2 regions of the Lysinibacillus sp. FSL H8-0500 genome follow, and region 2 is predicted to be linked to the other one. Evidence: riboswitches for the same ligand, from Rfam matches in the RefSeq annotation. Region 2 holds a riboswitch; the other holds the start of a gene.
What was found. Region 2 has a riboswitch for cobalamin ahead of cobT (nicotinate-nucleotide--dimethylbenzimidazole phosphoribosyltransferase). Riboswitches for the same ligand answer to the same signal wherever they lie in the genome.

Region 1 (5,950 bases), 1.9 Mb from region 2:
ATTAAAAATAGCCGTTACGCAAAGCCGTCCAATACCTGGCCAAGCAAAAATATTTTCAACCACGACAGTACCTGCAATTAATTTGGGAATGGACATGCCAAGTGCTGTGATAGAGGATTGTAGGGAGTTTTTGAAAATATGCTTAGTGACCGTTGACTCCTTTAATCCTCGTATTCTGGCATATTGTACATATTGCTCTACCTTATTTTGCACCATATTATTACGGATAAGTCTTACATATGTAGCGATATAGGCGAACGATAATGTGAGTGCTGGTAAGATAACAGAGCTTGCTGTTTCCATACCGCTTGTTGGGAGCAGGTTTAATTGCACAGCCAACAGCCACATTAATAATAAGCCTAGCCAAAAGCTTGGCATAGCTGCACCAATAAAGATAATGCCCCTAATTAAACGGTCAAACCAGCTTCCCTCAAATAGGGCACAAAGTACACCTGCTGTGATACTTATTGTTAAAATAATAGTTAATGTTATAGCGACAAGCCGCAAAGTAGCTGGCAGTGCTACTTTCAATTCCTCTAAGACTGGCTTTTTGGTCACAAAGCTGTCACCAAAGTCACCCTGGATGCTACTGGCAATCCATCGCACATATCTTTCGAAAAACGGCTTATCTAAATGTAATTCCTGCTGTGCGGTAGCTAATGCCTCCTCTGTTACAGTGATATTATTGACACGAAGGGATATCTCTGCTGGATCGCTTTGATTAAGGTTAATTAGTAAAAAAGATAAAAAGGATATACCGATGAGTATTGGTATGGTGCTGATTAATCGTTTGATAAAATAGCTTTTCATAGGACTCCTCTATTCTAGTAAATCGTTAAGCTGAAAAAGTCAAAAAGGTAAAACGCTAATGTTTACCTTTTTGATAGTTTTAGCATTTAATTGTCAAAATACATTTTTTCAAATGGAATTTCATATTGGGATGGATTAAAGGTTACACCTTGCAACTCTGGAATATGCACAGCCTTTGTACGTGAATACGTTAATGGAATATAAACAGCCTCCTCATGGATATATGTCAAAATGTCCTTGTACATCTCCTGACGTTTTTCTTCATCAGCTTCAATCATCAGGGCTGTAATATAGTTATCCAACCATTCTTTTTTCGCTAGTCCTGCTTGGGCCTGGTAATCGCCATGTGCAGGCTGTCGCCAAGAAGATAGATAGGATTGCGGGTCATATGGTGTGCCCCATGATAATGAATATTGTAAATCAAACTCACCAGATTTTTGTCGATCTAAAAAGGCTTGTTTTTCCTCACCAATTACCTTTAAGTCAACACCGATTTGTTTAAAATCACTTTGCATATATTCACTAATTGCTCGCTCTTGTGCATTATCAGAATTAAAATAAATGGTTAAGGCTAATTTTTTACCATCCTTGTAGCGATAGCCATCTTTTTCAACCTTCCAACCAGTCTCCTCTAATAAGCTTTGTGCCTTTTCAGGATCAAACGAACGCTTTCTTAGGTCAACATTACTATAAGGAACCGTAGTAGCAATTAATGTATCCGCTACTACCTCAGAGCCATTTAAAATACCTTCTGCAATGGACTCTTTATCAACCGCATATTGCAATGCTTCACGTACTTTTTGATTATTTGTAATAGGCTGCTTAGAATTAAGTAAAATAGCACGTGATGCAATGGGCTCGCTTAGTTGTGTTACATATGTGCCTTGTTCTTCCAATGCTTTAAAGGAATCGAGGTCAATCATATCCCCATCAGAGCCGAACAGAAGATCAATTTCACCTTTCTCAAGTGCTAGCAGAATTGTTTGATGATCCGGCATGACCTTCCATTTAACTGCTTTTACCTTTGGCTTTTCTCCCCAATAGTTTTCATTGGCTGTAAAGATAGCATATTGGTTATCCTTGTGCTCTGTTAATACCCATGGACCTGTACCTACATAGCCATTGACGCCATCCTTTGTTTGTCCATCAATAAAGCTTTTTGGAGAAGCAAAACGGAAGGGACGTGTTAAGCCCAGCTCCTCTAATGTTGGGTAGTAGGGATGTGTTAAAACAAGCTTGTATGTATACTCATCTACCACAATATTTTCCTTTATTTCATTCACCATATCTAGCCAACCATGACGTTCTTTATTATTCAAAATAGCGTCCATATTTAATTTAACTGCTTCAGCATTGAATGGCTCACCATCAGAAAAGACAACATCTTTTCTTAAATAAAAGGTATATTCTAAGCCATCTGGTGACACCTCCCATTTTTCAGCTAAATGAGGTTTTACACCCTCGTCTGTATTGATAACAAGCGATTCATACACCATGTTTTGCGCAGCCATTTCTCCTGTATATAAATGTGGATTAATATCACGAATATCTTTTGTGCTAGCAAAATTAATTTCCTCACGTTGTTCTTTTTGTACATTTTTTGTATTGTTATTGCCACAGCCAGCCAATGCAAGCAAGAGCAGCGAGAACAATACGAAAAAAATATGTTTCATCTTAGTCATTCAAAAATCTCCTTTTGTCTTAAAGTACTAGTTACTCATTTAGCGCATAAAAAAGCCTATATCCTTTGCAAAGAATATAGGCTACTTTATATAAGCATAATGATTCCCAAAAAATTAAGCTTCACCTAAACTCCTCCCTCCGAAAAGTTTGCATTAGTTGTATATAAGCAGGTTTCCTGGCTATCGAATCATTTTACTCCTACGCCTTCCCGATTGAATCAGTGGCTTGGTAGTTTCATCCTCGTATACAGTAGCGGGGGCTGCACTAGCTTTGCACTAGTTTCCCTTTTACCTCATCCATGATGATGAGCACTTATATAAATTAATATCAAATTTGGTAACATACTATCATAAGGTGTAAGGAGCTGTCGACAGATGAATGAGAAAAATTTAGAAAATTTTGTGAAACTTTTTGAGAAAACATTCGTAAAAATCAAAGAAGAATTAAGGGGAAAAATACAATAAAACTTGTTATACTAGTAAGGATAACTTTATTGGAGTGAATGGGATGGACAATCAATCACTAACCATTAGTGAAGTATTACGTTTTGCAAATCATGACTATGTGAATCAACTACAACTGATTCGCATGAATTTAGATTTAGGTAAAATTGATGAATCAAAGAAGCTTATCCAGCGCTATTCGGAGCAATTACGCATGCTCTCTATCCTGAATCGACTACAAATGCCACAAACAATTGAATGGTTACAAACAGCAGGATGGCGTTATCCTTCATTAGCCTGGCAGCTAAATGGGGAGATCAATAAGCCAGTAACCAATGATATTGATCAGGCTGTAGTAGATTATTTAAACAAAACAGTTATGCATATTTATGATACATTAGATCCATTTACAGAGCAGGTCTTAACGCTTGATGTACGTGTTGACGATCATACATTTGCCGTGACATTCACGCTAAATGGGTTATGGAGTGCTGATGCCTTCACCGAAAAAGGTTTGACACAATTCGATATTCAAACAGTTGAACAGACAAATAGACGCTGGCAATATGTCTTGAGTGCAAATAGGGAGTGAAATAAATGTTTGTCGATCACGTAAAGATTTATGTAAAAGGTGGCGACGGCGGAGATGGTATGGTAGCCTTTCGCCGTGAAAAATATGTACCAAATGGTGGTCCAGCTGGTGGCGATGGTGGACACGGTGGGAATGTCGTATTTGAGGTAGATGAGGGTTTACGTACATTAATGGACTTCCGCTACAAGCGTCATTTCAAGGCACCACGTGGTGAGCATGGTATGAGTAAAGGGATGCATGGTAAAAATGCGGATGATTTAATTATAAAAGTGCCACCTGGAACAGTTGTGATTAATGAAGAAACAGAAGCCGTTATTGCTGACTTAGTCGAGCATGGGCAAAGAGCTGTCATTGCAAAAGCAGGACGCGGTGGACGGGGAAATTCAAGATTTGCAACACCTGCCAATCCAGCGCCAGAACTTTCTGAAAAAGGTGAGCCAGGACAAGAATTAAATGTTATATTAGAGTTAAAAGTTTTAGCAGATGTAGGGTTAGTTGGTTTCCCAAGTGTTGGTAAATCAACGCTTTTATCTGTTGTTTCTGCTGCTAAGCCAAAAATTGGTGCTTATCATTTTACGACAATTGTACCGAACTTAGGCATGATTGAAACGGATGATCATCGAAGCTTTGCGATGGCAGATTTACCTGGGCTTATTGAGGGAGCACATGAAGGGGTTGGATTAGGTCATCAATTTTTACGACATATTGAACGTACACGTGTTATTGTCCATGTTATTGATATGTCAGGAATGGAAGGCCGCGATCCATATGAAGACTATTTAACGATCAATGCAGAGCTTAAACAATATAATCTTCGTTTAACAGAGCGTCCACAAATCATTGTAGCCAATAAAATGGATATGCCAGATGCAGAGGAAAATTTAGTAACATTCCGCCAAAAGGTTGGAGAGGATGTTCAAATTTTCCCGATCTCTGCTATTTCACGCCAAGGGTTAAAAGAGCTATTGTTTGCGATTGCAGATTTACTTGAGGTAACGCCTGAATTCCCACTATATGATGATATAGAGGAGCAATCAGACGCAACCGTAATGTACAAGCATGAGGCAAAAGGTGAAGCATTCGAAATCACGCGTGATGATGATGGGGCATTTATTATTAGTGGTTATGCTATTGAACGTCTATTTAAAATGACAGACTTTAGCCGTGAGGATGGTGTTCGCCGCTTTGCTCGTCAATTGCGTGCAATGGGCGTGGACGAGGCTCTGCGTGAACGTGGCGCTCAGGATGGCGATACTGTACGTTTACAAGAGTTTGAATTTGAATTTGTCGATTAAGACAGTAGTTTTAGGGGGAAGCGTATGAAGAATGTTGCGAATCAGCGATATTATTTAGTTCGTGAAGATGTTTTAACGGATGCAATGCAAAAAACATTGGAGGCGAAGCACTTATTATCAAGTGGTTCAGTATCCTCCATTTGGGATGCGGTAAAGCAGGTGGATTTATCGCGAAGTGCGTTTTACAAATATCGTGATGCTGTATTTCCGTTTCATTCAATTGTCCAGGAACGCATTTTAACAGTCTTTTTACAGCTTCAAGACAGAAAAGGAACACTTGCCAAGCTTTTAGAAACGGTGACTATGACACATTGTAATGTATTAACCATCCACCAAACAATCCCTATTCAAGGACGTGCCAATGTGACATTGTCACTGGATGTTACAAGCATGACATGTGAGCTGGATGACTTGATTCAACAGTTAAAGCGCTTAGATTTTGTCGAATCAGCGGAAGTCATTAGCTCTGGTGCATTATAATAATTAAAGCATAGTGTTCAGTTCTGTAATGTTTGACAAAAATGACAATGATCGTGTTTATTAATCCAAATGCCTAGGGTGCATTGGAGCAACAATACGATACTAAAGCTCACATAAGGAGCTGTCCCGTAGTGATCACTCATAAGGGACTGCTCCTTATTGTGCCATAAAGGAGGTATTTGCAATGACAAAGCAACAATGGGAAAATCGAATCGCCTATTTAGGACCAGAGGCATCATTTACATACTTAGCAACAAAGGCTACTTTTCCAAATGAATGGCTTGTACCATGTGCAACAATTCCAGAATGTATTGAGGCGGTAGCAGAGGGCAAGGTAGATTTGGCAGTTGTGCCGTTAGAAAATGCTTTAGAAGGCTCTGTACCGCTTACACTAGATTATTTATTCCACGAGGCGACACTGTATGTAACAGGCGAGCTCCTGCTAAAAATCCAGCAGCATTTAATGGTCAATAAAGCACAAAAGGATCATTGGCAGTCCATAAAAGGCGTTTATTCGCATCCACATGCCTTGGCACAATGTCATAAATATTTATTTTACCGTTTTAGCCATGTGCCCTTACACCAAACGACCTCAACAGCAGCCGCAGCAAAATTTGTATCAGAAAATCCACAAGAGTGTATAGCGG
Region 2 (5,950 bases):
ATATTAATTTACCCGGTATGAGTGGAATAGAGGCTGTTCAGGAGCTAAAAAAGTTTCATCAATTTAAGGTAATTTTTCTATCTGGCTATGATGACTTTCAATATTTACAAAGTGCTATTCAAATTGGTGCTGAGGATTACATTTTAAAGCCGATTGATTATAAAAATCTAAAGCTAAAGCTATCACAAATGATGGAAGCATTGAGCATGAAAAAACAAGTAGATTATTCCATTAAATATAATCAATTATTAAATTTACTATTGGCCTTTGATCAACAAATGACAGATAGTAGTATCTATTCATTTGAATACTTTATTGTTAGCATCAATCAAACAAAAAATATCGGGATTTCACACGCTCATGAGCTATTTTATTTTAATATTTTTGGGGAATATATTGAGATTATGAATACCGATTTTGTATTGTCATATAGTCAGGACAATCATATGGTGCTGCAAAGAAATGACTTACATGATTTAAATCAAGCCGTGCTGGAGCTACTACTGAAGAGGCATCTAAATACTGGTGGTACTGTGCTAAATAAAAGAAAATCCATTTTTGATAATCAAATCTTTACAGATGAATTAAAATTACAAGAATTTATGACGATTTTACAAAATACAAAAATAGATTTTCAGCAAAGATTAGAAATCATGATTATGTTCTTATTGCAATATAGTATCTATTTCAATTGTTTGGAAACGTATCACAGCGCTCAAAAGATTATTGGTATCCAGCATCAAATGATTAAAGAAGACAATTTATCGAAAATAGTAAAAAGCTATATCATGCCGCTCGTTGATAAAATACTTAATTTACATGGCAATAGAGAGGATTTAGGTAAAAAAATAGTCGATTATATTTATACGCATTTTGATGATCCGCAGCTGGATTTGAATTATTTATCAGGTATTTTTAACAAAAGCCAAGCAAATTTAAGTATATTAATTAAAAAAAGCATTGATAAAAATTTTATCCACCTATTAAATGAGCTTAGAATTAACAAGGCGAAGCAGCTATTAGTTCATAGTGACAAGAGAAATAATGAAATTGCTTCGCTAGTGGGCTATAGTAATGAAGAGTATTTTAGTAAAGTATTTAAAAAATATGTTGGTATGACACCAGCAAAATATCGAACGATTTAAATAGTAAGTGGGTTTTGATAAAATAAATATAGAGCGCGATCGAGTTGAACATAAAAAGAATGAGTAATATATTCCAATCAATAGCACCTCCAACGATGCCTTTACAGTAGAGTCTACTGTCTAAGGCATGTCAAGCGCGAGAATTAGCTTAGAAAGAACTTTAATTTAGTTATATTGACAGTAAGAAATCTTTGCAGTAAATTAAAAGAAATTGGATAAAGCATTAGGTGCCCATAATGGGAGAATAGGGAATAAAGTGAAAAGCTTTAGCGGACCCGCCACTGTATAAGGGAATTTCATGGTAAATGCCACTAGTATATTGCTGGGAAGGTGCTATGGAATGTTGAACTTGAGCCAGGAGACCTGCCTATTTGCTTCGAGAGAATATAGATGATGGAAAAGTCTGTAGTTTATTTGTCATGACAATAAACTACAGGCTTTTTATGTTGTCTTACAGGAGAGGAGAAATGATGATGACTTTATTACAAGAAGCGATTCAAAATATCCAAGGTGCTAATAAGGAGACGATGGAGCAGGCAAGAAAGCGGATAGATGCACTCTGCAAGCCTCCTGGTAGCTTAGGAAAACTGGAGTCGATTGCGGTGCAGCTTGCTGGTATAACAGGACAATTATTGCCGATGCTTGACAAGAAGGTAATGATTGTTTGTGCAGCAGATCATGGTGTTTGGGAGGAAGGTGTCACGTCTAATCCACAGGATGTTACGTTGTTTCAAACATTAAATTTTTCTAAAGGTGGTACAGGTGTTTGTGCGATTGCCCATATAACGAATGCCAAGGTTGTAACAGTAGATGTTGGCGTCAAGGGAGATATTCCGTCTGATGCTGGTATTATTATGCATAAAATTAAACACGGCACTACTAATATGGCAAAAGGTCCTGCCATGTCCAGAAAGGAAGCGATTCAATCCATTGAAGTAGGAATTCGTGTGGCAACAGCAGAAATAGCACTGGGGGCCAATGTACTTGGAACAGGAGAAATGGGTATCGGAAATACAACACCAAGCGCTGCCATATTAGCTGTTATGACGGGCTGTGATCCTCTTGTAGTCACAGGGCTTGGGGCAGGAGTTGGGGCAGGAGGAATTGAACATAAAGTGGCTGTTATTAAAAAGGCGATTGAGATTAATCAACCGAATCCTAAAGATATAATTGATGTACTAGCTAAGGTTGGAGGGCTGGAAATAGGAGCGATGGCTGGTATTATCCTTGCCGCTGCTGCCTATCGTAAGCCTGTTGTTATTGATGGTTTTATTTCGACCATTGCTGCACTTATTGCTTATAAGCTTGAACCGAAAGTAAAGGATTATATAATTCCTTCTCATGCTTCAGAGGAACCGGGGGCCAAAATTGCCGCTGACTTGCTTGGTATTGAACCGATGCTACATATGAATATGCGCTTAGGAGAGGGCTCTGGTGCAGCCTTAGCCTTTCCTATTTTAGACGCGGCTTGCTCAATGATGAAAAATATGGTGACACTAGAGCAATCGATGAATCTTTTAGCAAAGCGATAAAATTAGAAAAACCAAACAATGTGTTAGGACATCGTTTGGTTTTTTATTAGCGGTGGATAGCCCTTTCAAAGTGGCGGATAGAACTGCCAAAATGGTGAATAGCTCCCATAAAGTGCTGGATAGCCCCTCAAAAGTGACGGATAGAACCTCTAAAATAATGGATAGAATTCTCCAAGTAACGGATAGCTCCGCTGAAACTAATGGAAAAATCCCGTTTTAGGCAAACTATGCTCGGTTTAATTTCCGCAAAGGTAGACGCCATTTCATTATATAGGAAAGAATACGTAACATCGTGATGACAGCAAATAAAAGATAGAGAAATACATCCCCTGAAAAAATATTAAGACCAATGACAAGTCCTGCTAGCGCAGCCCAAACACCATAAATTTCATCACGTAGCACGAGCGGTTTACGTCGTGCTAATAAATCACGCACAATGCCTCCTCCTGAACCTGTTAGGACGGCAGCGACAATGACAGCACTAATCGGCATATTAAGCTTTACAGCATAGAGTGCGCCTTGGATCGCAAATGCTGATAAACCAATGGCATCTGTGAAATTGCCCCAGCGATGCCAGTGCTGGATCAGATGATGCGGAAAAATAAAAAAGATTGTAATGGCTGCAAGTGCAATTTGAAACATCATATCCTGCCCCCATAAGGTTGTAACGGGCAGTCCAATTAGTAAATTTCGAATAGCTCCGCCACCAAAGGCTGTCACAATCCCTAATATATAAACACCGAATAAATCGTATTCCTCTTCCATCGCAATAATTGCCCCTGAAATAGCAAAGGCAATTGTTCCAATAATACTAAAAACCTCCCAAGCCATTTCTTTCATCCCTTCTAATTAACAAAATCTATGAATTTTCTAGCAAAATTTTATTGCTAAATAGTCCGCACATTAGCTTAGCGCAAATTACATAAAGAAACAATAGACAAGTTTTGCAGGGAGACAGACAAATTGTTAAGATAATATTGAAATAAAGTAAAATATCCGTCAGTGTAAATATACGGGACAACTGTGAAATGGAGAAGAAAAGAATGACGTTTACGACAAATTTATCAGCACAAACGCTAGCATTGGCGGCAAAAATAGAGGAGAAAGTTCGACCTTATCATGCAAAAGTAGAAGAAATGGCATTTTTTAATCAACAAAAAGTGCTAGCAGCTTTTCGTAAACATCAGGTAAGCGACTACCATTTACATCCATCACATGGCTACGGCTATGATGATGAGGGTCGCGATAATTTAGAGCGTGTTTATGCGGAGGTGTTTGGCGCAGAGGCTGCCATTGTACGACCACAAATTATTTCAGGAACACATGCGATTACGCTTAGCCTATTCGGTGTGCTGCGACCTGGTGATGAACTGCTTTATATTTCAGGTCAGCCCTATGATACATTGCAAGCCATTGTCGATGGTGGTGATCAGGATACTGGTTCATTAAAGGATTACAAAATTGGCTATCGACATGTGGATTTACTGGATAATCAAGCCATTGATTGGGATGGAGTGGCAGCAGCCATTACAGAGCATACAAAAATGATTGCGATTCAACGTTCTAAAGGCTATGCAACGCGTCCATCGTTGACAGTTGCTGAGATTGCGGATATGTGTGCGACAGTGCGTAAATTAGCACCGCAAGCTGTTATTTTTGTTGACAATTGCTATGGTGAATTTGTAGAGGCGCAGGAGCCAACAGAGGTTGGAGCGGATTTAATGGCAGGCTCACTTATTAAAAATCCAGGTGGTGGCTTAGCGAAAATCGGTGGCTATATTGCAGGACGTGCAGATTTAGTGGAAAAATGTGCTTATCGTATGACTTCTCCAGGCATCGGAGCAGAGGCAGGTGCAACGTTAAATACATTGGCTGACTTTTATCAAGGGTTTTTCCTTGCGCCACATGTTGTATCACAAGCATTAAAGGGAGCGATCTTTACAGCAGCAATGCTAGAGGAAGTGGGGATGAGCACGTCGCCAAGCTATAAGGCAAGTCGCACAGATTTAATTCAATCTGTTTCATTCCAAACAGCACAGCAAATGATTGCTTTTTGTCGTGAAATCCAAGCAAACTCACCGATTAATGCTCATTACGCTCCTGAGCCAGCTTATATGCCAGGCTATGAGGATGATGTCATTATGGCAGCAGGTACATTTATCCAGGGCTCCAGCATTGAACTGACAGCAGATGGCCCTATACGTCCACCATTTACAGCCTTTATCCAGGGTGGATTAACATATGAGCATGTGAAATTTGCTATTTGTAGTGCTGTGCAGGCGATTCAAAAATAATAGACGATGAACATAAATTTGAAGAGTTTTTTACAATTTTTCATCGGTTTAAAAAAATATAATTAATCGTGTAAGGTAACCTTACATGATTGGTTGACAGTGCAAAAATTTCGTTATATGATTAGCGGGTATTGGAGGAGGACTTAAATGAGTCGTGAAATTAGACGAACTATGCCGTTATTATCGATGAGTATTGTGATGCAATTAACAGAACTTTCGGCACGACAAATTCGTTATTATGAGGAACACCATTTAATTGAGCCGCACCGAACAGAGGGCAACCGTCGAATGTTTTCATTAAATGATGTCGACATATTGCTTGAAATTAAAGATTACTTAGAGCAGGGTATGAATATGGCGAAGATTAAAAAAATATTTGCTAAAAAGAATGACCCTGTTGTTATTATTGATGAACAAGATTTAAGTGATTCAGAACTACGCAAAATTATGCGTGAAGAAGTGCGTCAAGCACAGCGCATGCAAAAATCATCCATCCGACGTGGGGATTTATCTCGATTCTATTAATGACATAGGAGCGAGTAAACATACAAGCTAGACAAATTATAGGAGCGTGGAAAACTGTGGGTAAATATACAAAAGAGGACATTAAACGTCTTATCGAAGAAAAACATGTAAGCTTTATTCGTTTACAATTTACAGATATTCTTGGCACAATCAAAAATGTTGAGATTCCTGTAAGTCAATTAGACAAAGCACTAGACAACAAAATGATGTTTGATGGTTCATCTATTGAAGGCTTCGTTCGCATTGAAGAATCAGATATGTATTTATATCCAGATCTTGATTCTTTCGTAGTGTTTCCTTGGACTTCTGAAAAAGGAAAAGTGGCACGCTTTATTTGTGATGTATACACAGCTAAAGGCGAACCGTTTGCTGGTGACCCACGTAATAACCTAAAGCGAATCCTTAAAAAAATGGAGGACATGGGCTTCTCAAGCTTCAATTTGGGACCTGAGCC

Region 1: linked by a shared signal. The riboswitch ahead of nikA (nickel ABC transporter substrate-binding protein) and the one ahead of cobT (nicotinate-nucleotide--dimethylbenzimidazole phosphoribosyltransferase) in region 2 are both predicted to bind cobalamin.

The regions. Positions count from the first base shown of each region.
Region 1 is NZ_CP150292.1:3,245,060-3,251,009, reverse strand. Features, by position in the region: gene opp1B (nickel/cobalt ABC transporter permease) at 1-810, opposite strand, end outside; gene nikA (nickel ABC transporter substrate-binding protein) at 897-2,492, opposite strand; cobalamin riboswitch at 2,641-2,824, opposite strand; gene MHB44_RS15510 (Spo0B domain-containing protein) at 3,001-3,528, shown strand; gene obgE (GTPase ObgE) at 3,534-4,823, shown strand; gene MHB44_RS15500 (ACT domain-containing protein) at 4,848-5,303, shown strand; gene pheA (prephenate dehydratase) at 5,488-5,950, shown strand, end outside.
Region 2 is NZ_CP150292.1:1,364,700-1,370,649, forward strand. Features, by position in the region: gene MHB44_RS06300 (response regulator) at 1-1,145, shown strand, start outside; cobalamin riboswitch at 1,354-1,531, shown strand; gene cobT (nicotinate-nucleotide--dimethylbenzimidazole phosphoribosyltransferase) at 1,619-2,677, shown strand; gene MHB44_RS06310 (trimeric intracellular cation channel family protein) at 2,903-3,508, opposite strand; gene MHB44_RS06315 (methionine gamma-lyase family protein) at 3,721-4,971, shown strand; gene MHB44_RS06320 (MerR family transcriptional regulator) at 5,119-5,496, shown strand; gene glnA (type I glutamate--ammonia ligase) at 5,553-5,950, shown strand, end outside.